One region of the Rossellomorea sp. GAMAL-10_SWC genome, then DNA from elsewhere that is predicted to be linked to it. Evidence: predicted binding sites of a transcription regulator. Region 1 holds the regulator's gene; the other holds the start of a gene.
What was found. Region 1 encodes NrdR, which represses ribonucleotide reductase genes. Its sites were predicted from a motif close to AACACNATATATNGTGTT; they were not measured.

Region 1 (12,324 bases):
ATGTGATTAAAATTGTATTGATTTTGTGTCTTCTTAAAATGTATGGTCTCGATTGCTTTTTTAAGCGTTTTTGTAATCGTTCGTAGACATAAGCTGCGTCAATGGGTTCATTGAAAAAAATTTCAATCACCCTGTTCCCCCCTTTCTAGCACCACCTAGTCCTATATATATTAAAGAAATAATTAAAAAATGACGCAAAATCACTTAGTAATTTGTGATTTTACGCCATTTTTTGATTTTTTTATGAATGTCTTAAATTTGAACCAGAAATTTTAACTGGTTTGGCTAAAAACTTAACACGATCTACAATACGTGCTGCTTTAACCCTTTCTTCTTCTCCACGTTGAGAATATGTTAAGTGATGCTCTAATTGATTTAAATCAGCATTAGATGTAAAGAAGGTAGGCAATTTTTCTAGCATGCGGTATTGCAGAATTGTACCTAATATTTCATCTCTTGCCCAACTAGACATTTGCTCTGCGCCAATATCATCTAACATAAGAACTTCCACTTTTTTTACAGCTTCAATTTTTTCCTCTAATGTGCCATCACTAATAGAGCTTTTTAGTTCTCGTAAAAATTCAGGTAAATATACGAGCATTGAAGTTATTTCTTCCTCTGCTAGTTCATTTGCTATAGCACCAAGAATAAACGTTTTTCCAACCCCAAACGGACCATGTAAATATAAACCTTGAGCCATTTTTCCTTTTTCATAATTCATAATAAACTGTCTAGCAGCAGAAATTGCTTCAAAACGGCCAGGGTCTTCTAAAGACAAGTTTGACATAGAAGCTTGAAGAACATCCTTTGGTAAGTACATGCATTTTATCAATGACTCATGTTTTTTGCGTTTATCGTTTTTCACACCATTTGGACAACGATCATATTGAACATCAATTCGTTTTCCTTGAATAATCAAATGAGGATGATAACCATGCACCATATTTTTACACTCATTAAAAGATGGGCAATCTTCACAATTTACACTTTGTCCAATGTACTCATATAGCTTAACTAGGCTACTATCAATCATTTGATCTGTAATTTCATTTTTATGCTCAGCTAAAAATGAAATTATTTTTGGGTGACTACGGACTTCTTGTCGCATTTTTTGAAATGTGTCCTGGAATTGTTTATTTTTCATTAATGCACTAAATGCGTTTTGAATAGGTTCCATTAGCGTCCTCCCATTTAACGTTTCTTTTTATTTTTAAACATTTCTAGTTCTTTTTCTAATCGTTTTCGTTCTTCATCTATCGAAGAATCATTTTGGTTATTGATTGTTACCGGTGCAGTCTGTGAATCATTCGACTCACTCGATTGAAGCCAGTCAGGTACAATCTCAGTTCGAATTGATTTATTTCGTCTATTACTTGAGCGAGTTTTAGCAGCAGTTGCACTCTGTTTAGTTTCTTCAAACTCTTTACGGGCAAGATCCATAGCCTGTTTAACGGTTGTTACTCCTTTTCTCGCCCAATGACTTGCTATCTTAATTACGTAATTTCTAGAAAGCTTTTTATCTAAACGAATCATGACATAGTCAATTAACACATTTGCGACTCCAGGTAGAAGCTTTTGATCAATCATAATCTCTTCAATAATTTTCAAATCAGCTTCACTTGGTTCAGCTCCACCCGATATCTCCTTAAGATACCTGCGAGGAGAAATTGTTTCGAAGCAATGAATTAATTTTTCTTCTTGGGTTGATGGTTGCTCATTGCCCATTTGTCTATGCTGAATGGGTTGAACCTTTTCCACAATCGTAGGCAGAGCTTCATGATGTTGGAATTGATACCAGTCTCTTGCTTCAAGTCGAAGCGTCTCAATGTTGATTTTATTATCTTCATTTAATGAGCGCATAACAATCGTTTTCATTTGAATTGGATTTATTCCATATAAAAATGCAAGTTTTAAAATCGTTTCCTTTACTTCTGTAGTAAATGCTCTTTTTGGAACAAAGGAATCAGAAAGTCCATCCAAAAATAACGCATAGTCAAACTCTTCCATTTTGACAGATATTTTAATTGGCTGATTGTCTTGTAAAATTCTACGATCATTTGACGTAGAAAGATCATTACTTTGCTGAATTTCATTTAATTGCTCAACTGTTATTGCTTGGAATACCGAATCAAATGAACGTGAAATCTCACGAAACCCTTCTTTCGAAAATGCCTGTCTACTAAAAAAGGTTTTAGTTCGTTGATATTGTGTTTTTCCAATTGTTTTAAACAGAAAGATATTTAGGATAGGGTCTTCGAAAAAAGAATGAGGATCTAACGGAGATTGAAGCTCATATAGAAGCTTTTTTGTACTATTTTCAAATCCTTCATAAACTTTAAGTAAGCCGATTCCTTCAAGGATTAATCTTTGTTCATAAATTGATTTTAAATTACTTTTCATTCCAAGCATTAAAGAATGATGTGTTAACGTATTAGGATTAAGGTCCGTTTGTTCACATTCACTCCATAGCGTCATATATAAACTTAAAGCTTGACTACCAATTATTGGTTGATACAACATCGTCAATACTTGCCTATGAAAATTATGTAAATACCCAGCTGCCATTACAGTATAAGGATCCGCAGGTAGAACATCCATCCAGTGTTGCTTATCAATAGACATTCAAACATTCCTTTCTTGTATTAAAAGAGCGAAGTATTATTCGTCTTTACCTCGCTCTTTGTTAATTAAATCTTTTAATTCATCAATGAATACATTAATATCTTTAAATTGACGATAAACTGACGCAAATCGTACGTATGCAACTTCATCTACTTTAGATAAATGCTCCATGACCATTTCACCTAGAACTTCACTCGGAACTTCTGATGTGCCACTATTTTTCAGTTCTTTTTCAATGCTATGAATAATATCTTCTAGCTGAGATAAAGAGACAGGGCGTTTTTCACACGCTTTGATCAGTCCCCTTAACATCTTATCTTTACTAAATTCCTCACGAGCTCCCTCTTTTTTTACAACTAAAATAGGATTATCTTCAACTCGCTCAAAAGTTGTAAAACGATGCTGACATTCTTCACATTCACGTCTTCTTCTAATTGAACGACCTTCATCTACTGGTCTACTATCAAGTACTCTTGTCCCATTAAAGTTACACGTTGGACATCTCATCGTTATAGTTCAACTCCAAACACTTAATTGTTTAAACGTATTATTATAACTCTATACTATAACAAATTCAAAATAAACTAAAGTTTATTTCTTAAAAGCCACAAAGCCTATTTTTCATGATCAATGAAATTTCATTATTTTATGTTAATGGAAATATTTTTCACTATGTAAAGCTAGTTCATTCTCCAGAAGGCTATTAAAAGCTAGATTGTTTAGACAATATAATCTGCTAACCTTGAAGAAGCATTAAGTTAATCTATTTTTCGGGTATGGTAATTTAGCAAAAACAAAAAAGAGAGATGAAAAATCACCTCTCTCAATTCTTTTTAGTTACCATTTACAACTTTTACATTATCAACTTGAATGGGACCCATTCCTCTTGGTAACTCAACGTTTTCGCGAGTATCAGCTTCTAAAGCTTCAGCGATAAAGTTTGCAGCTACATTCGGATCAATTCTATCACCGCAAGTGTAAACATCGATACTTGCATAACCATGCTCAGGAAAACTGTGAATAGTTAAGTGTGATTCTGAAATGATTACGACACCACTAACGCCATGAGGAGCGAACTTGTGAAAAGCAACTTCACGAACTTCTGCACCAGAGCGTAACGCAGCATCAACAAAAGTTTCCTCAATAAATTTCATATCATTTAATTTTTCTGTATTACAACCCCATAATTCTGAAATGACGTGACGACCCATAGTATCCATATTCATTTCCCCCTTAAAATAATTTGTCATGACTTCTATTGCGAAAGTATGATCAACTACCACGGGGGAAAGTTAGTCCAAAGAGGTCCTAACCCTTTAAGTAATTAGTTATACTTTTAGAAGTTCACGAAAGTTAGTATACTTTTTTTAAATTTGAATTGCAAGATAAATTTTATTTTTTTGTTATTTACTGAATTAATTGTGAAGAAAATAAGTCTAAAAGTGCGATAAATACATGTATAGCAAGGAAACAGAGCGTACATGCTTTTTAGGGGATAGATCGCTATCTGGTATTGTATAGTGAGACTTTTGTAATGGAAATCAACGTTCTTCTTTATTAGATATTAAGTCGCGTATTACATCTCAGTATAGTCATAAATTCACATTTCTCATTAATGTGTTATACAACTTCAAAAAGACTAACCAGATAAACTAGTTAGCCTTTTGTATTCGTTTACAATTTTTTATAAGTACAATATTTTAATTAAACAGTTTCAAGCTTTTTTATTTTAGATGCAACGATTGACACTAAGTCAACTACACGTCTTGAGTAGCCCCACTCATTATCATACCAAGCTAATACTTTAACTTTTGTACCATCGATTACCATTGTAGAAAGAGAATCGATAATTGCAGAGTGTGTATTTGTATTAAAATCAATTGATACTAATGGTTCGTTACAATATTCGATAATTCCGTGCATTGAACCTTTCGAAGCCGTTTCAAATACTTCATTAATTTCTTCAACAGTTACTTCTCTCTTTAAGTCAACAACTAAGTCAACAAGTGATACGTTTGGAGTAGGAACACGTAAAGCCATACCATGTAACTTACCATTTAAATGTGGAAGTACTTTAGATAATGCTTTTGCTGCACCTGTAGTTGTTGGAATAATTGATTGACTGCAAGCACGTGCACGACGTAAATCTTTATGTGGATTATCAATATTTTTTTGATCATTTGTAAATGAGTGAACAGTTGTCATTAATCCATTAACAATTCCAAATTGCTCATCTAATACTTTTACAACTGGCGCTAAACAGTTAGTTGTACAAGATGCGTTTGAAATAATGTGATGATTTTCTAGGTCTAATTTATCATCATTTACGCCAATTACTACTGTGATATCTTCATTTTTACCAGGTGCTGTTAAAATTACTTTTTGAGCTCCAGCAGTAATGTGCATTTTTGCTTTTTCAGCATCATTAAATTTTCCTGTTGCTTCAATAACTATATCAACATTAAGCTCGTTCCATGGAAGTAACTCAGGATTTCTTTCACTAATTAATTCCACACGCTTACCATCAACGATTAAATGATCTGCATTTGCAATTACTTCACCATCAAACTTGCCATGAACTGTATCATATTTAATTAAGTGCGCTAAAGTTTCAGAAGGATAACTTGCATTAATTGCAACGATATTATAATCTCCATTTTTAATTGCTTGACGGAAAACCATGCGTCCAATTCGACCAAATCCATTTATTGCTACATTTACCATAAGTAAACCCCCAATTAAGTTATACTGTTTATTATATCCCTGCAATTAGTATAACACATAAGTTGGATTTTGGTTAAACTATTTACATTATTTTACGAAATAATTTTATTTAATAGGTCTTTAACCTGTCTTTTTGTATCCTCAAAGTCACCATTGTTATCTATTACATAGTCAGCTCGTGCTGCTTTTTCTTTAACTGGTAATTGAGACGCAATACGTAAAAGGGCATCCTCTTTCGATAAACCATTACGATTCATCAAACGCTTTAGTTGATTTTCTTCCGACACTGTCACTACAATTACTTTTTCCACTAATTCAATTGAGTTACCCTCATATAAAAGAGGGATATCTAAAATAACCAGTGGTTCACCTTCTTTTATGTATCGATCAGCTTGTTCTTTCATTTCACGTCTTACTTCTGGATGTACTATTTCATTAAGTTGTAAGCGCTTTTCTTTATTATTAAAAATAATACTTCCGAGAATTGGTCGATTAATTTCACCAGAATTTAAAAGAACCTCACTTCCGAAAGCCTCAACAATTTTTTTATATGCAGGTTGTCCAATTTCAACCACTTTTTTTGCAATTACGTCTGCATCAACAATTGGAACATTTAATTCCTTTAAGAAATTGGAAACCGTACTTTTTCCACTTGCAATGCTACCAGTTAGTCCAAAAATTTTACCCATCTTTTATTCTCCTTACACTAGATAAAGAGGACCAAATGGAATAAATCCATTCGGATACACTCTTTCATTATTTTTATTACATCTTCATTAATCCAATTAATATTAAAAAAACACCTGGTAAAAAGGTTAACTTTTGAAGCCACAATGTTTTCGATAACACATTTCCTAATTTCATACCAAATAATAAGAATAAAGCACTTGCAGTAGATGTTACGATTGCCGTCAATAGCGGAGAAAATCCAAGTAACGATGCACCTATACCAGCCCCAAAGGCATCAAGTGAAAGTGCAAACCCAAGTAACATCGCTTCCAATCCATTAATACTACCTGAACGATCTATGTCTGCAGTTGTAGGCTTCTTTAAAATTTTTACGACAACACCTAGAATTTCAAATTCCCAGTCAATCCCTTTATCTTCTATCTCATTCTTTTCTTCTATATTTGATCCTTTATTTGATCGGTAAAATTGAAAAAGTACCCATAATCCTATACATACAAGTACAAATCCTCCGATTCTTTTTGCTATTATCGGTGAAAAAAAGTCTGTAATTGCATGCCCAATCCCCATGGATGTCATTAATATGATCCCTGAACAAGCTGCAATTGTAATGATTGATTTTAAAGGAATTTTTACTTTTCGAAGTCCATAAGTAAACCCAACACTGCAACTATCTAAGCTTAGTGCGCATGCTAGTAGTATTAATGATAGCATATTTACCATAAAAATAGGCCCCTCTCATTCGTACTCTTGATATAGTATGAAAGAAAGGAACCTTATGTTAATTTTTTTTAGGCTGACAGACCGGGCAAAAAGAAGTACCTCTGCCGCCAACTTTTATTTTTTCTATTGGTTGGCCGCAATTATGACATTCTAAACCCTTTCTGCCATATACTTTAATAATATCTTGAAAAGTTCCTATTTGACCTTGTGAATTTACATAAGAACGAATTGTGCTTCCACCTAAATCCACAGCCTCTTGTAAAGTTGCTGTAATGGATTCGGCAAGTATTTTTATTTGTTTAGGCTTTAATGATGATGCAGGTGTTTCCGGATGAATCTTAGCCCTAAATAAAACCTCATCAACATAAATATTACCTAAACCGACTACTAATTCCTGATCTAATAAAACGACTTTAATTTTTCGGTTTGTATTTTCAAGCTTTTTTCTTAAATAATCAGCAGTAAATTCATCGGAAAATGGCTCTGGACCTAATTTAGCAAGTGGTGGTCCTTCATTCTCCTCACCTTTAATAAATAAATGCATTGTACCAAATTTACGAACATCTTGATACCTAAGTTCTGTTCCATCTTCGAATAGGAATCGAACATGAGTATGAGGTGCTACAGGTTCTTCTGCTGGGAACACGCGAAATTTCCCTTCCATTCTTAAATGTGAAACAAGTGTAAAATCACTTAATTGAAATAGTAGAAACTTACCTCGACGATTTATATTTTCTACTGTTTGACCTTTTAGTAAAATCTGAAACTCATCTACTTCATTCGGTTTCTTTATTATTTTTCCCCATGAAACGATTACTGTTGAGATTGTTTTCCCAACGATTAAATCAAGTAAAGTTCGTCTGACCGTTTCAACTTCTGGTAATTCAGGCATACAAAGTCATCCTATCTATTTATTTTGCTTCAAACCAAGAATCTCCAAAATTATAATCAACCTTTAATGGCACTACTAGCTCGACTGCATGTTCCATTACTTCTGGTACGATTTTTTCTAAAATTGCTAATTCTTCTTTTGGAGCTTCTAATATTAATTCATCATGTACTTGTAAAATTAATTTTGCCTGAAGTTTTTCTGCTTTAAGACGCTCATCTAATAAAATCATAGCCTTTTTAATAATATCTGCAGCACTACCTTGAATTGGGGTATTCATCGCTGTTCTTTCAGCAAATCCACGAACATTAAAGTTTGAGCTTGAAATTTCAGGAATATAACGACGTCTATTTAAGATTGTACTTACAAATCCATCTAGTTTAGCCCTTTGAACAATATCTGACATATAATCTTTTACTTTAGGAAAACTAGCAAAGTACTTTTCAATAAATATAGACGCTTCTTTTCTTGTAATACCTAACCCTTGTGATAATCCATAATCACTAATTCCGTATACGATCCCAAAGTTAACAGCTTTTGCTTGTCTTCTCATATTACTTGTTACCTCATTAGCACTAACATGGAAAACATCCATTGCAGTCTTTGTATGAACATCGAAGTCATTTTTAAATGCATCCATTAAATTATCGTCTTGTGCTATATGAGCTAATACCCTTAATTCAATTTGAGAATAATCGGCAGCAAAGATCAGCCAGTCTTTTTTAGATGCGACAAAAGCTTTTCTAATTTTTCTACCTTCTTCTAAACGAATAGGAATGTTTTGCAGGTTAGGATCAATTGAGCTTAAGCGACCAGTTTGTGCTAATACTTGATTAAATCGTGTATGAACCTTGGAATCTGATTCATTTATCACTTTTAACAAACCTTCTACATATGTAGAATTTAATTTCCCAACTTGACGATAATGAAGAATTAATCGAATGATTTCATGTTCGGCCTCTAATTTTTCAAGTACATCAGCAGAAGTCGAATAACCAGTTTTTGTTTTTTTACCAGATGGTAAATTTAACTTTTCAAATAATATAACACCTAATTGCTTTGGTGAATTAATATTGAATTTTTCTCCGGCTAACTCATAAATACCCTCTTCAAGCTCTTTTAACTTATTAGCTAGTTCTGAACCCATCGTACGAAGAGTCTCTTCTCTAACTGTTACTCCTTCAAATTCCATATCACCTAAAATAAAAGTTAGAGGTAATTCTAATTCTGTTAGTAGTTCAAATTGACTATTTTTTCGCAATGATTCTTCTAAAGTTTCTTTTAATTTGCTAATAGCAATTGTTTTACGAACAATATATTCAGATAAAACTTCATCTGATGGCTTAGATTGCTTTGCACCCTTACCATAAATCGTTTCTGCAGTTTGAATTGAAAAATCTATTTTACCATTTACTATATCAGCAAATTCTTTATTAGACTGGGCAGGGTCATATATATATGAAGCAAGTAACGGGTCGAAATTAACACCATTTAAATTAATTCCTCTCCACTTCAGTGCAACATAAGCGCCTTTTGTATCATATACATTCTTATTAACACGCTCATCCTCGAGCCATTTTTTAAATAAATCCGACTCTAAGCCAACAGCTGTCGGGATAAAGAAATGACCTTTTTCATTAGAAAGACCAAATCCTTGAATTATTTCTGTATGATAATTTTCTCCAATCATTTCAACGATTAAGCTTGAATGATTCGCTAGATGTTTCTCTTCTATTGAATCTAGTACTTCATAGTTAATCTCTTCAAGATCTTCAATCGATTCTTTGATGTCCAATTTAGCTAATAATGATGTAAATCCAAGAGATTTAAAAAATTCCGCAACTTTATTCGTATCAGCTTCTGGAAGCGTTGTGTCATTTACCGTTAATTCAATTGGTGAGTTTTTATTAATTGTCGCCAATTGTTTACTCATTAAGGCTTGATCTTTATTTTCACTTAAATTTTGAAGAAGCTTTGCTCCACTTACTTCCTCTATATTTTCATAAAGACCTTCTACAGTTTGAAACTGCTTTAAAAGTTTAATTGCAGTCTTTTCCCCAATACCTGGAACACCAGGAATATTATCAGATTTATCACCCATTAATCCTTTCATATCAATAATTTGATCAGGTGTAATCTCATACTTTTCATGAATTGCTTCAGGAGTAAATTCTTCAACTTCAGTAATACCCTTTTTAGTCATACTTACTGTAATTCGATCATCAACTAGCTGTAATAAATCTCGATCACCTGAGATGACCTTTACTTCATATTCATCTTTAGAAGCTTGACCTGCAAGTGTACCAATAATATCATCCGCTTCATAATTCTCTAATTCATAACGTGCAATTCCGTATGTATCTAATAGCTGGCGCACAAGTGGAAACTGTTCACTTAACTCTGGTGGAGTCTTTTGTCTTCCACCTTTATATTCTTTAAATGTACTATGTCTAAATGTTGTTTTGCCTGCATCAAATGCAACAAGCATATGAGTCGGTTTTTCATCTTCAAGAATTTTCATTAACATCATTGTAAATCCATAAATTGCATTCGTATGTACACCTTTATCATTACTCAAAAGAGGCAATGCAAAGAAAGCTCTATAGGCAATACTATTCCCATCAATTAAAACCAATTTCTTCTTCAAAATAGATCCCCTTCCTATTACAAATCTCATTATCTTTTTATGTATAATTTTTATTTCATACTTTATCATTTCAAGAAATTAATCGTTTCCTCATTTCCTTGCTCTTAACATTTTAACACGAACTATTCATAAAAGAAAAAGAGGTCGTCTTTGATTCAGGCATATTAAAAGTTTTTATTCACTTGAGATTAAAGTTGAATAATTATGACTTTTAAGAATGAATCGTAAGACTACCTCTGTAATTAATTTAAGTCGATTTCTCGTTCAAAAATTAGTTCAACACATGAACCTTCTATTGCTTGCTGATTGTTTACAACCTGATGAAGGCGCCAGCCACTTTTAGCATAGTTCCCAACTACATCATAATAATGACGATTTGATGATTTCGTGTTAACTTTTACAAATTCGTATTCGTACATCTGTATCCACCCTCCGATGTATGATTCAACACTCATAATTTCCCCAAAAATTATAAAAGTAATATGATCAAATAAAGAAAACTCGCCGACTGACAAGCCTTTTAGGTAGAGGCGAAGTAGCACTTATACTTTATTCCTATAATTGGTGATTACTACGATCTTAAAGTGCAATAAAAAGGTATCCACTAGTATGGACACCTTAAAGATAAATTAAAACATTTTTGAATATAAAAAATCCCGGAAGTATAACTACTCCCGGTTTAAAACAACTCCTTGGATGAAGGGGTTTTCATCATAACTATACCAATTATTTATTAACTATTAATAAATACAATGTAAAATCAATGTAAATGTCACATCGAAATATTTTTATTTAAGGTTACAATGAATGACGTCCCATGGCCTAGTTTACTTTCAACTTCGATTTTGCCTTTATGAGCTTCGACAAGATGCTTTACAATCGCTAGCCCTAGGCCTGTCCCTCCGGAATTCCTACTTCTTGCTTTATCTACTCTGTAAAAACGTTCGAAAATTCGAGATATATCTTCTTTTCCAATTCCAACTCCTGTGTCATTGACCCTTAAAACAATCTGATCATTTGTCTCGGAGGCAGTAATAAATACTTTACCACCAGCTGGAGTATAATGAATTGCGTTATCAACTAAATTAATAATTACTTGTTTTAATCTTAACGCATCCGCATATACAACTAATGGACTATTTAAGTATAATTTGAAGTCTATATTCTTTTCTTCTGCTTTTTGACTAAGCATTTGCTGTACATCTTCAATAACTTGTTTTGCGGATACTTCTGCAAGATCTAATTTAAAATTCTGTTGCTCAATTTTTGAAAGGTCTAATAAATCTTGAATAAGTGTCTGCATACGATCACTTTCCGTTAAAATAATCGATAAGAAGTTTTTACATAACTCATCATTTTCCATTGCTCCATCTAGTAGCGTTTCAGTAAAACCTTTAATAGATGTAATTGGCGTTTTAAGCTCGTGAGATACATTTGCAAAAAAATCTTTTCGAACTTGCTCTAATTTCTTTAATTCACTTATGTCATGGAAAACAAGTACAATTCCTTTCCACTCGTGATTTATCCCAATAATTGGTGCACCGTATATTTCAAAATGTTTTCTTTCAATTGATAACGGCAGAATGATTTGCTTTCTAACTTTTATTTCTTTTAGAAAAATTTCTTCCACGATTTCAATAACTTCTTTATGTTTAAATGCGTCATAATAAAGCTCACCCAGTATACTTCTCGAGTCAATTTTGAACGTTTCTCGATATGTTTTATTAATTAGGTTTACATGACCTCTACTATTAATTAAAACAACTCCGCTACCAATATTATGGATCAATGTGTTTAATCGATCTTGCTGCATTTCTTGTTGACTAGTCATTTCTTGCAGATTTTTTGCAAGTACATTCATTGCTTGACTTAACATTGTTGTCGATTCATTACTTTCGGCTAATGTTCTAGCTTTATAATTCCCTTTGGATAATTCAATTGCAACTTGTGTAATATCTTCAATTGGTTTTGAAAATTGATGCGAATACCGTATTAGTAAAATTATGATGGCAAATAAAACAAAACCTAATAA
Region 2 (12,324 bases), 2.4 Mb from region 1:
ATAAGCGCTATTTCATAAAATAAATAAACCTACTAGGTAATTTTGCTTAGTAGGTTTCATATTGTATCTATTTTAAATAATTTAGATAGAATGAATAATAAAAATTAATTCGATTATGAATGAAAAGGTTTGTTAAAAAACATCCTGTAGAAGGGAATCAGTCTAATGAATGAATATCAACTCAGCCGTTTATTATTATCTATTTCATTAAAAAGGGAAGAAATGGTATTTTTTGCGGAAACTAAGGGTTTAAACGAACATTTGACCTTAAAGGCCAGTCAAGAATTGGACGAGTTAATTATTTCATACCAAAAAAAATTGCTATCGGAATTAAATAAGTCATTTTCATTGAAATAATCTTAAGATTGATTAATAAGTGTAAAATAAAAATATAGAATAAACAATGTAAAAGAATTGAAGGGGTAATATTATGGAAGAGACAAATAGAAAAGATATAGAGCTTTCTTTAAAGCTATTTATTGTGTTATCGCGAGCTCATAGAAAGATTAATGATTCTGCAAATAAATCAATTGCTAGTTTTAATTTAAACCCAACTGAATTTGCAGTGCTAGAGCTCTTGTATCATAAAGGAAATCAGCCACTTCAACATATTGGAGAAAAAATATTAATTGCAAGCGGCAGTATTACTTATGTTGTAGATAAACTTGAGAAAAAAGGTCTAGTTTATCGAAATCCTTGTAGCGCAGATCGTCGAGTAATTTATGCAGAAATAACTGAAAGTGGAAATAAACTGATGGAAGAAATATTTCCTGTGCACGAAGAATTTTTACATGAGCAAATGAGTGATCTATCTAATGAAGAAAAAAATTTCTTAATTCACTTATTGAAGAAAATTGGATACCATGGGTCTAACTAAAAAAGCTCTCATTTAATGGAGCTTTTTTTATTTTCAATCAATTAACGCTTAAAAACAACTATTTATGCTAGTAAAAACTAGTATATTTGAAATTTTAGTGTTAGGTTCTAAGTGGATAATTTTTAAATTTTCAGAAATTTATTTAGATTTAGGTTTTTTTACACGAAGTTTTTTTATATAATAGCAATATCACAAAAAATGGAGGGATTAACATGGGTTTTCAAGATTACCAGTATTCTAGACCAAGTATTAAGAACTTTGGTGAACAATTTAAACGTTCACTACAAAATTTTTATGATGCTTCAACGGTCTATGAACAAGAATTAGCAATGAATGAAATCAATGATTTAAGAAATGAATTTTCAACAATGGAAAATTTATGTGCAGTTCGCCATTCGGTTGATACAAACGATAAGTTTTATGAGGATGAGCAAGCGTTTTTTGATGAGAACACTCCAATTGTTCAATCATATGGACAACAATATTATAAAGCATTAATCGGTTCTCCGTTTAGAGAGCAACTTGAAGAAAAATATGGCCATCAATTATTTGCTTTAGCTGAATGTGAAGTGAAAATTCTAAGTGAAGAAGTAATTCCGGATTTACAGGAAGAAAATAAACTAACGACTGAATACGCTAAGTTAGTAGCGGCTGCTAAACTTCCGTTTTATGATGAAGTGAAAACGTTAGCACAAATTTCAGCACATTTCGAGGATAAGGATCGAGAGGTTAGAAAGACAGCTTACGATACATACTTTGGATACTTCTCGCAGAATCAAGATAAATTTGATGAGATTTACGATAAATTAGTAAAAATCCGAACTCGTATTGCAAACAAACTTGGTTTCTCAAACTTTATTGAACTAGGGTATGCTCGTATGATGAGAACGGATTACGATGCAAAAGATGTTAAGAAGTTTAGAGAGCAAGTTCTTGAAACAATTGTTCCAATCGCTACCGAATTAAGAGAACGACAAGCTAACCGAATTGGCGTAGATCAACTTTATTACTATGACGATAAATTCGAATTTGTAACTGGTAATGCAACACCTAAAGGTGATCCTGAGTGGATTATTGAGAATGGTAAAAAAATGTATGATGAATTATCAAAAGAAACAAGTGAATTTTTCAATTTTATGTTAAAGGAAAACTTACTAGACTTAGTTGCTAAGGAAGGAAAACAAGGTGGGGGATATTGTACTTATATTCCAAACTATAAAGCTCCTTTTATTTTCTCGAATTTCAACGGAACATCTGGTGACATTGACGTATTAACACATGAAGCTGGTCATGCATTCCAGGTTTATGAAAGTCGTAAATTTGAAACACCTGAGTATAACTGGCCAACTTTTGAGGCGTGTGAGATTCATTCAATGAGTATGGAATTTTTTACATGGCCTTGGCAAGAAGAATTCTTTAAGGAAGATACACAAAAATATTATTTTACACATTTAAGTAGTGCAATTACTTTTATTGGTTATGGTGTGGCAGTAGATGAATTCCAGCATGAAATCTACGAAAATCCTGATTTAACACCTGAGGAACGTCACGGACTTTGGAAAAGCATAGAAGAAAAATACTTACCACATCGAGCAAATGATGGAAATAGTTATTTAGAAAAGGGTGGTTTATGGCAAAGACAGGGGCATATTTACCAATCACCATTCTATTATATTGACTATACATTAGCTCAAATTTGTGCATTACAATTTTGGAATAAAATGCATGAAGACCGAAATTCAGCTTGGTCCGATTATGTTGGACTATGCCAATTAGGTGGAAGTAAATCATTTTTAGGCTTAGTTAAAGAGGCTAAACTTGAATCTCCATTTAATGATGGCTGTATTGAGGAGACATTAGAACCTGTTAGAAAATGGCTAGCAGGAGTTAACGATCAAAATTTATAAGGAATTACTCCGACTTTTTAATAGTCGGAGTTTTTTTATATAGGTTTGAAAAGATGAGGAAATGATTTTTATGCCGATGAAGTACAATTAAAGATGAAAGCAAAAAGAGAAAGGATTATTACCTTTCTCTTTTACTATTTATCAAATTTAATGATTAACCACTTTAGCAGTTTCCTCAGAATTAGCATGCTTCTTTGTTCTTTTAGTAAAGAATAGTTCATATACGACCGGAATAAATACTAGCGTTAATAAAGTCGATGAAGTCAAACCACCAATTACTGTAATAGCTAAACCTTTTGAAATAAGTGTACCACTAGACTTTGTTAATGCCAAAGGTAGTAATGCAGCTATTGTGGCAAATGCGGTCATTAAAATAGGTCTTAGACGTGTTTTACCTCCTTCGATGATTGCTTGGCGAAGAGGTAATCTTTTTTGTTCAATATTTTGTCCGATTCGATCGACTAGTACAATTGCATTTGTTGTAACGATTCCAATTAGCATAAGTAAACCAATCATTACACTAATCGAAAGCGGTTCGCCTGCTAGGAATAGTGCAACAAATGAACCGATTGGTACAAATACTAATGCGGATAAAATAATAAATGGAATGCGAGCTTTTCCAAAAGTAATTAACATCGTTAAATAGACTAATCCGATTGCAACTCCCATCGCAACACCTAAGTCTTTAAATGTTTGAGTAGTATCATCACTACCGCCACCACCTTTTAAAGTTACATCAGATGGTAAGTCTATATCTTTTTTTACATCATTGATTACTTCATTTGTTACTTTTGCAATGTCTTTTCCCTTTATTTGAGCTGAAACCTTCGCAAATACTTTTCCATCTAATTTTTGAATTGCAGAATATGTTTCAACTGCTTTTACTTCGGCTACATCTGATAATTTAATGGGTCCTAATTTACCAAGCAATTTAATATTTTTAATATCCTCTACAGATTGGAGTTCTTTATTATAAGTTAATTGCACATTTTGGTCTTTACCATCAATTTTTAATGTTCCCATATTGACTGGGTTTGTTTGGTCTGCAACTAAGCCTAAGATCATGCCAGCGGAGAGACCATTTTCAGAAACTTTTTTCTCATCAACTGAAACAATAACTTGTTTTTGTTTTTCAGAAAAATTATTCGTAACATATTTTATGTGATCATTTTTTTTCATATAATCTTCAACTTTTTTTGCACTTTCTTGAAGTGCAACTAAGTTATTAGAATATAAATTGATGTCAACATTATTATTTGAAGGTGGACCACCAGAAGAGTTTTCTTGCAATCCTACTTTAGCACCTTGAACTTCTGAAGCTGCTACTTTCGCCATTTTACTTTTTGTATCTTTAATAAATTGATCAACATCTGCACTTTGTTTTAAATTAATAAAATAGCTAGCTTTATTCTCAGTTTTTAGGCCAGTCATAAAGTCCCGGCTACCAACACCAGTAGAAACTTCTTTCACTTGCTTCATATTTAAGAACATCTTTTCCATTTTTAATGAAACATCATTTGTTTTTTCTAATGATGTTGATGATGGCAATTCTAAAGAAGCAATAATTGATCGTGAAGATTCATTTGGAATAAATGTGAAACCAAGTCTACCTACTATAGAGAAAGAACCTGCAAGTAATACAATTGCTAGTAAAATGATAATCCATTTGCGATTCAATGATTTTTCGATCACTTTTCCGTACCAAACTTGAATTTTTTCTTCTTTTTCTTCAGGTGGCACTTTTTTAAATGCATAGCAACCTAAAATTGGTACGATTGTAATCGAAACTAATAATGAAGCAAGTAAAGAAAAAACAATTGTTAAAGCAAAAGGTAGGAATATTTTACTAGTAAATCCACCTACAACACCCAAAGGTAAGAAAACTACAATAGTTGTAATAGTAGAAGATGTAACTGCTTTTACTATTTCTTTTGTTGAAGATAAAATTAAATTATTTGAAATGCCTTCTTTTGATTTACGTATTCTTCGGAAAATATTTTCAATTACAACGATACTATCGTCCACTACACGTCCTACTGCAACTGCCATACCACCAAGGGTCATAATATTTAACGTTATATCTAATTTAAGCAAGAAAATTGATGTAATTAATAATGATAAAGGGATCGATATAATAGCAATAAATGTAGCTCTGAAATTACGTAAGAAAATCAATACTGCTATTGAGGCGAATAATGCGCCTAATAAACCTTCTTTAATTAAAGATTCAACAGATGACTTTACGCCTTCAGCAGAACTATAACCCACTTTATATGAAATTTCATTTTTGTACTTTTTTAGTATGTTTATTACTTTGTCAGCTACTTCAACTGTATTTGCATCTTGTTTCTTCGTTATTGCCATTGAAATAGCATCGTTTTCGTTATAACGAATTAATTCATCTTTAGAGTCTACTGATTCAATTTTAGCGATTTCTCCTAATAAAACTTTCGGAGTTTGAGCATTTTGATTTGGTGCGGTAGAAGTAAATGATGCAGGTTGTAATTCTAAATCCTTTAATTTTTGAAGTGTATCTAATTTTTCTTCGACTCGAATTGGAATTTTAATATCGCCATCAGTTATTTTTCCAGCCGGGAAGGATAGGAATTTTGCATTAATTTGATTCTTAATACTTGTTAATGAAAGCCCTAAGTTTGCAATTTTTTGCTTATCAACTTCGATCGTTAAGGAAGTAGATTTTCCTCCACCTATCGAAACACTGTTTACACCTTCAATTTTATTTAAAGCTGGTACAATTTCTTCATTTAAAGTTGATTCAATATTTGAACCATCTTTTGAAAACATAGAGATGTAATAAATAGGGAATGATCCGAACGAAAAACGGTCTACCTTTGTTGTTACATTCTCAGGCAAGCCAGCGTCCTTTAAAGTCGTATTTACTTGTTGTTCAACTTTATCCATATCCGTATTAAAAGGAAATTCTAAATTAATAACAGAAACGCTTTCGAATGAAGAGCTTGAAAGTGTCTTAATTCCTTCGATTGATTTAAATGAACTTTCAAGTTTTGTTGTAATCTGCTCATTTATATCATCTGGTGCTGTACCAGGGTAAACAACTTGAACAGAGATTGCTGGAAATTCAATATTCGGAAGCTCTTCAACTTTTAATTTTGAATAAGAATATAATCCTCCAAATATTAATAAAAACGAAATAATAAATATTGCTACAGAGTTTTTTAAACTAAACTTAGTTAAAAAGTTCATTAACTACCTTCCTTTCTATTAATAGTGATAAAGTGATAAATATGTATAATCCGAATTTTCAATCTTTTAATGGCGTTTTTTCTATAAGAAATAGAATGTTCATTTCAGCTCTAGGATGCGCGTTTTAAAATTCAAGAGAAAGAACTTAAAATTTTATACGATTTTCATGCTCAATCCTTCTAAAAATAATTAACATAGATTTTCATTTTTTGTGAAATGATAAGATGGCAAGAAATTGATTAATTTTAGGAGGTATGAAAATGTCAAAATCAAAAAAAGAAAAGGAACGATTTTGGAATGAAAGAAAGTCGAACCAACAGCCACATGATAAAGTAAAATCGTTTAAAGAATTGGACAAAGAAACAAAATAGCCATCTCCTTTCTAAAGAATGATTGGTACAGATTTTTTTCGTGAAGATCACTTATCACATTTTCATTTGTAATCATAGAAAAAAGTCCCGTGATATACACGGGACCTGAGACTGATTTGGTAAAGAATTCTAATGAAATTTTAATAAAATTGAAATATATGTAGTTCGAACCTTTTAAAATATGAATATAAGCAGAATCTACTATTTTTAAACTATTCGGCTGTTCTTAGTATTTTATAATTTTTATGATTTACGACTGTTAGCGGTTCCATTTCTAAATCTCTGAAGTTTTCCATTATGGATATGTCAACAATGACAGAATTTTTATTAACTTTTTGTACTCTACCTTTCAACCCCTGTTTAAACTCAATGATATTTCCTGCTTCTGCAATTTTCATGAGCGTATCTCCTAACAAAGTTTTGACTTGACACCTTCTATAATGCATGAAAACGGTTTAAAGGTAAAGAGAAAATTTAAATTTTTTTACAATTTTGTCTTTTTTCATAAGAAATTATGTTTAAAAACCTTTTGAAAGGCAAAAATGGTTGTAGCACTTTCAGGAGGTTAGTTTGTTGAAAGAATGGTTTGAAGAGTTTGAGGTAGAAATTTCAAATGAAATTAAAAATTTGGTTAGTAGTAATACGCTAATAGGTGATCCGATTTTATTTTTTGAAAACATTATTTTAGTACCATTTTTTGAGATGATTTTAGCGCTAGGCGAAGCTCATTCATCATACGAGTTTGCGAGTATTGGAACAGGAGTAGAAGTAATTCCTAAAGCATTTTTAGTTTTAAAAGATGGAAAAACTGAAGTAATTTTAGTAAATAATAAAAATATGAATTTAGCTGTTACAGAAAAAATTCTTGATGTAACGATTTAGTTTCCATTAAGTTCATTCTTTGTTAATGTTAGGATTGAAGTTTATTTCTTGTAGCCATCAATAAAAAACGATCAAAATAATAAAGGGTGATTATATGGAACAAAATGAATTTATCAATTTGATTGATCAGCTAGTTAAAGGTGAGATTTCAGAAATTAGCGTTACAAAAGATGATTTTTTAATATTTAGACAAATAATCGTTAATCGAGAGGATTTTAAGCACTTTCGAGGAATCGCTCAGCATGGTGGACATGTAATTTATACTTACTTGGAAGAAGCTAGAAGTTAACTGTTTTTGTTAAAATCTAAAGTCAAAATAATATTATTTTAATCGTGTACTCATTAAAAGTTTGCGAAAAAAAAAAGTTTTTTTAGCTTTTTTTCTTATTTCGCAAGGTGTTAATGAGTACTTTTTTTGTGAAAATGTTATGACCTCATTTGACAAAAAAATCGTTTTACACTTTATTGCACTCTTCTCCATAATTTGTTAAATTTCATATATTGTTTTATTTCGAGACATATTGTCGAAATGTTTATTTTTTAAATTCAGTACCTATATGTTGTGTTTGCTCTAAAAAGGTAATACAATATGTAGGTATATAATATAAGTATTTTCAATATTCTTACATATTAACGAGGGTGATAATATGGTGATAGTTTACAGTTCAATGACTGGCAATGTTAAGCGATTTGTCAATAAAGTTAGAATGCCGTCAATCCAAATAAAAGATGGACTAAAAATTGAAGTACCGTATATTCTCGTAACCTATACTACAGGATTTGGTAACGTACCTGAAAACGTAAGTACTTTTTTGGAGAGTAATTCGAAGTATTTAAAAGCAGTCAGTGCAAGTGGTAATAAAAACTGGGGAGATTCTTTTGCAGCAAGTGCAGATAAAATAGCATCAGACTATCAAGTTCCAGTGTTATCAAAGTTTGAACTGTCAGGGACAAGTCGAGATGTACAATATTTTATTGAGGGAGTGGAAAAGCTTGAGACATATTGAGCTTAATAATGAATTGACGATTAAAAAAGATGGTTTTTTTGATCTCGCAAAAGATAAAGAAGCGCTTCTTTGTTTCCTAAAAGAAGTTGAAGATAAAAAAATTCAGTTTTCTTCTTTAAAAGAACGCTTAAACTATATGATTCAAGAAAACTACTATTATAATGTTGAGATGGATTACTCCTTTGATGAAATAGAAAAATTATATGAGTTAGTATACAATGCAGGATTCACTTTTCAATCATATATGGCCGCATCAAAATTCTTTAAAGATTACGCATTAAAAACTAATGATGGAAAGCATTATTTAGAAGGATATGAAGATCGAATTGCGATCGTTGCACTATATTTAGGAAGAGGCAATATTGAAAAAGCATTGAAATTAGCAAAAATGATGATTCAACAAAACTATCAGCCAGCTACTCCAACTTTCTTAAATGCTGGAAGAAGTAGAAGAGGCGAATTGGTGTCATGTTTCTTATTAGAAATGGATGATAGTTTAAATTCAATAGGATTTCAAATTAATACGGCAATGCAACTGTCAAAAATCGGCGGTGGTGTTGCATTAAATCTATCAAAACTTAGAGCTCGTGGAGAGCAAATAAAGGAAATTGATAACGCTGCAAGTGGTGTTGTTCCTGTTATGAAGCTATTAGAGGATTCATTTTCATATGCTAACCAGCTAGGACAACGTAAAGGTGCTGGTGCAACCTATTTAAATATTTTCCACTGGGACGTAGTTGAATTTCTTGATACAAAAAAAATCAATGCCGATGAGAAGAGTAGAATTCAATCACTATCAATCGGTTTAATTGTTCCAAATAAATTCTTTGAACTAGCAGAAAAAAATGAACCATTCTATGTATTTGCACCATATACAGTGTATAAAGAGTATGGCATTCATTTAGATGATTTTGATATAGATGAAAGATATGAAGAGTTAGTAAATAATGAGCGAGTTAAAAAGAAAAAATTAGATTCAAGTGCACGTGATCTATTAGTAAAAATTGCTGCGATTCAGTTAGAATCTGGTTATCCATATTTGATGTATAAAAGTAATGCTAATCAGCAGCATGCATTAAAGGATATTGGCGAAATTAAAATGTCTAACTTGTGTTAATAGCTAGCACCTTCTAGAAGAAATTCTAGTCGAAAACTCTGTTAAACGGGAGAAGCCTTATAATAGGTAATCTACCGTGCTAAATCTTATCTTAATTGGTTTTATAGTAAGTGTCTTATAGGTATTAAGTGTTATTAATTTTAATAATCAAGATGTAACATAATATTTAGGAATATCTGAAGAAACTAAATCAAAATCGCGATAAATTTCCTACCTATAAGAGACTTTCTGAAAGATTAAGATAAGTAAATGCCTAACGACTATCGAAAGCATAGCTGGATGAAAAACTCCAGTGAAGAAGCGAGTAGAGTACACTTAAAAGCGAGTGGAAAAGCAGAGCACCTTACCAGGTTGAGCTGAAGGTGATGATATAGTCTATCCTGCATGGTGACATGTAGCAGTTCATAAGAGAACGGGTTGGGTTGTAGCGGGCCTGATTGAATATAAGAGACAGAAATTTTTCAACTACAAGAAACATCAGTCATCAATAACTATGGCGAAGAAGATCAAATCAAACGTGATGTGAATTGTAATTTAGGATCATTAAACATTGTAAATGTAATGGAAAATAAAGCGATCAGAGAATCTGTACATGTTGGAATTGAAGCATTAACAGCTGTAACAGATATGACGGAAATAGAGAATGCACCTACAGTGAAAAAAGCAAATGAAGAACTTCATTCGGTTGGTCTAGGTGCAATGAATTTGCATGGATTTTTAGCGAAAAATGGAATTTCATATGAAAGTGCTGAGGCTAAGGATTTTGCGAATACATTTTTTATGATGGTAAACTATTATTCTATTGAAAAAAGTATGCTAATCGCTAAAGAAACTAGTAAAACGTTTAAGGATTTTGAAAAGAGTGAATACGCTAAAGGAACTTATTTCGAAAAGTATACTTCAAAATCATTTGAACCTAAAACAGATAAGGTAAAGGAATTATTTAATGGAATCTATATCCCAAATGAATTTGACTGGGTTACATTAAGTAAGCAAGTACAAGCGTATGGATTATATAACAGCTATCGTTTAGCAATCGCGCCTACACAATCGATTAGTTACATTCAAAATGCTACTTCATCGGTTATGCCGATTGTAAATGTTATAGAGTCTAGAACTTACGCAAATTCAACAACTTATTATCCGATGCCATATTTATCAAAAAATAGTTTCTGGTATTATAAATCAGCTTATGATATTAACCAATTTAAGTTAATCGACTTAATTGCTGAAATTCAGCAGCATGTCGATCAAGGTATTAGTACTATTCTTTATGTAAACAGTGATATCTCAACGCGAGAGCTTGCTAGATATTATATTTATGCTAATAAAAAGGGTTTAAAGAGTTTATATTACACACGTACTCGTAAATTGAGTGTAGAAGAATGTATAAGTTGTTCAGTATAAAAAAGTAGTATTGAACTTTAGTATATAAAGAGTTCAATAGTCTAAATTAAATTACTTAATGATCTAAAATGAAAAGCTCGAATATAGAATGCTTTATGCATATTGTTCTATATCATCGAGCTTTCTTTATGATTAGGGGGAAATATGAATGAAAGCTGTTAACTGGAATAAAAAAGAAGATGAGTTTAGTTTAGTATTTTGGAAGCAAAATCTATCACAGTTTTGGACTGAAGAAGAAATTGTCGTTTCATCTGATAAAAATACTTGGAATACATTATCAAAAGAAGAACAATCAGCATTTAAAAAGGTTTTAGGCGGTCTAACATTATTAGATACTAAGCAAGGCGGAGAAGGTATGCCTTTAATCTTAGTTCATCTTAAAAATTTACAAGCAAAAAGTGTACTAGCGTTCATGGGTGCGATGGAAGAAGTACATGCTAAAAGCTATTCGCATATTTTTACAACTTTAGCTACAGAAGATGAAATTGAAGATTTGTTTAAATGGGTGGACGAGCATCCAATTTTAACAAAAAAATCGGAATTAATTTCCTCTTATTATCTAAATTTATTAAAGCGTGATGTTTCGGATGAAGAGTTATACATGGCAATGGTTGCAAGTGTATTTTTAGAAAGTTACTTATTTTATAGTGGATTTTTCTTCCCGTTATACTTAGCTGGTCAAGGTAAAATGACTGCTAGTGGTGAGATTATTAATCTAATTTTACGAGATGAAAGTATTCACGGTGTATTTGTTGGACTATTAGCGCAACAAATTTATGACCAATTTACTGATGAACAAAAAACTCGACTTTACAATGAAACAATGTCATTATTAGTTCAATTATATGAAATTGAGTTACAATATACTGAAGAAATTTATTCTTCAATAGGTTTAGTAGATGAAGTTAATAAGTTTATTCGATATAATGCAAACAAAGCGTTAATGAACTTAGGCTTTGATACTTATTTTGATGAAGAAGATATTAATCCAATTGTTTTAAATGGTTTAAAAACGGATACAAAAAATCATGATTTCTTCTCTGTTAAAGGTAATGGGTATGTAAAAGCAGTTACAGTGGAAAAATTAACAGATGAGGATTTTGTTTTTGAATTTTAAATGTAAGGAAGTATGTAAATGAAAGCACTTGTTTTTAGAGAATTTGGTCAATCAGACGTATTGAAATATGAAGAAATAGCAACACCTAAAATTTCAAATGATGAAGTATTAGTTGAAATGAAAGCTGTAGGTGTTAATTTTGCAGATATCTACCGTCGTAAAGGAAATTATCATTTAGCAGGTGATCCTCCGTATATTTTAGGGTATGAAGGCTCTGGAATTATTACCGAAGTCGGTTCTGATGTAAAAGACTATAAAGTAGGAGATCGCGTAGCGTTTGCAGATGTTCCTTTTTCGAATGCAGAGTATGTTGCTGCAAAGGAATCTCATATTGTACCAATTCCAGATGAAATTAATTTTGAAATTGCTGCGTCTATTATGCTACAAGGGTTAACTGCCCATTATTTAATTAAT

Region 2: a site for NrdR is predicted at 7,812-7,829, ahead of nrdI (class Ib ribonucleoside-diphosphate reductase assembly flavoprotein NrdI). Genes of this name have one in related genera too.

What each region holds. Positions count from the first base shown of each region.
Region 1 covers NZ_CP144911.1:3,286,189-3,298,512, forward strand. Annotated here, with positions in the region: gene ytxC (sporulation protein YtxC) at 1-130, opposite strand, end outside; gene dnaI (primosomal protein DnaI) at 242-1,177, opposite strand; gene V5E38_RS16295 (replication initiation and membrane attachment family protein) at 1,192-2,622, opposite strand; gene nrdR (transcriptional regulator NrdR) at 2,659-3,129, opposite strand; gene speD (adenosylmethionine decarboxylase) at 3,456-3,842, opposite strand; gene V5E38_RS16310 (glyceraldehyde-3-phosphate dehydrogenase) at 4,327-5,346, opposite strand; gene coaE (dephospho-CoA kinase) at 5,439-6,035, opposite strand; gene ytaF (sporulation membrane protein YtaF) at 6,112-6,756, opposite strand; gene mutM (Fpg/Nei family DNA glycosylase) at 6,815-7,648, opposite strand; gene polA (DNA polymerase I) at 7,668-10,322, opposite strand; gene V5E38_RS16335 (DUF4177 domain-containing protein) at 10,535-10,711, opposite strand; gene pnpS (two-component system histidine kinase PnpS) at 11,065-12,324, opposite strand, start outside.
Region 2 covers NZ_CP144911.1:877,500-889,823, forward strand. Annotated here, with positions in the region: gene V5E38_RS04180 (aspartyl-phosphate phosphatase Spo0E family protein) at 166-357, shown strand; gene V5E38_RS04185 (MarR family winged helix-turn-helix transcriptional regulator) at 431-877, shown strand; gene V5E38_RS04190 (M3 family oligoendopeptidase) at 1,090-2,784, shown strand; gene V5E38_RS04195 (efflux RND transporter permease subunit) at 2,932-6,009, opposite strand; gene V5E38_RS04200 (DUF6254 family protein) at 6,270-6,380, shown strand; gene V5E38_RS04205 (YkvS family protein) at 6,593-6,778, opposite strand; gene V5E38_RS04210 (spore germination protein GerW family protein) at 6,954-7,262, shown strand; gene ykzS (protein YkzS) at 7,357-7,551, shown strand; gene nrdI (class Ib ribonucleoside-diphosphate reductase assembly flavoprotein NrdI) at 7,910-8,269, shown strand; partial or broken gene V5E38_RS04225 (ribonucleotide reductase barrel domain-containing protein) at 8,256-9,383, shown strand; partial or broken gene V5E38_RS04230 (ribonucleotide reductase barrel domain-containing protein) at 9,837-10,793, shown strand; gene nrdF (class 1b ribonucleoside-diphosphate reductase subunit beta) at 10,942-11,910, shown strand; gene V5E38_RS04240 (quinone oxidoreductase family protein) at 11,929-12,324, shown strand, end outside.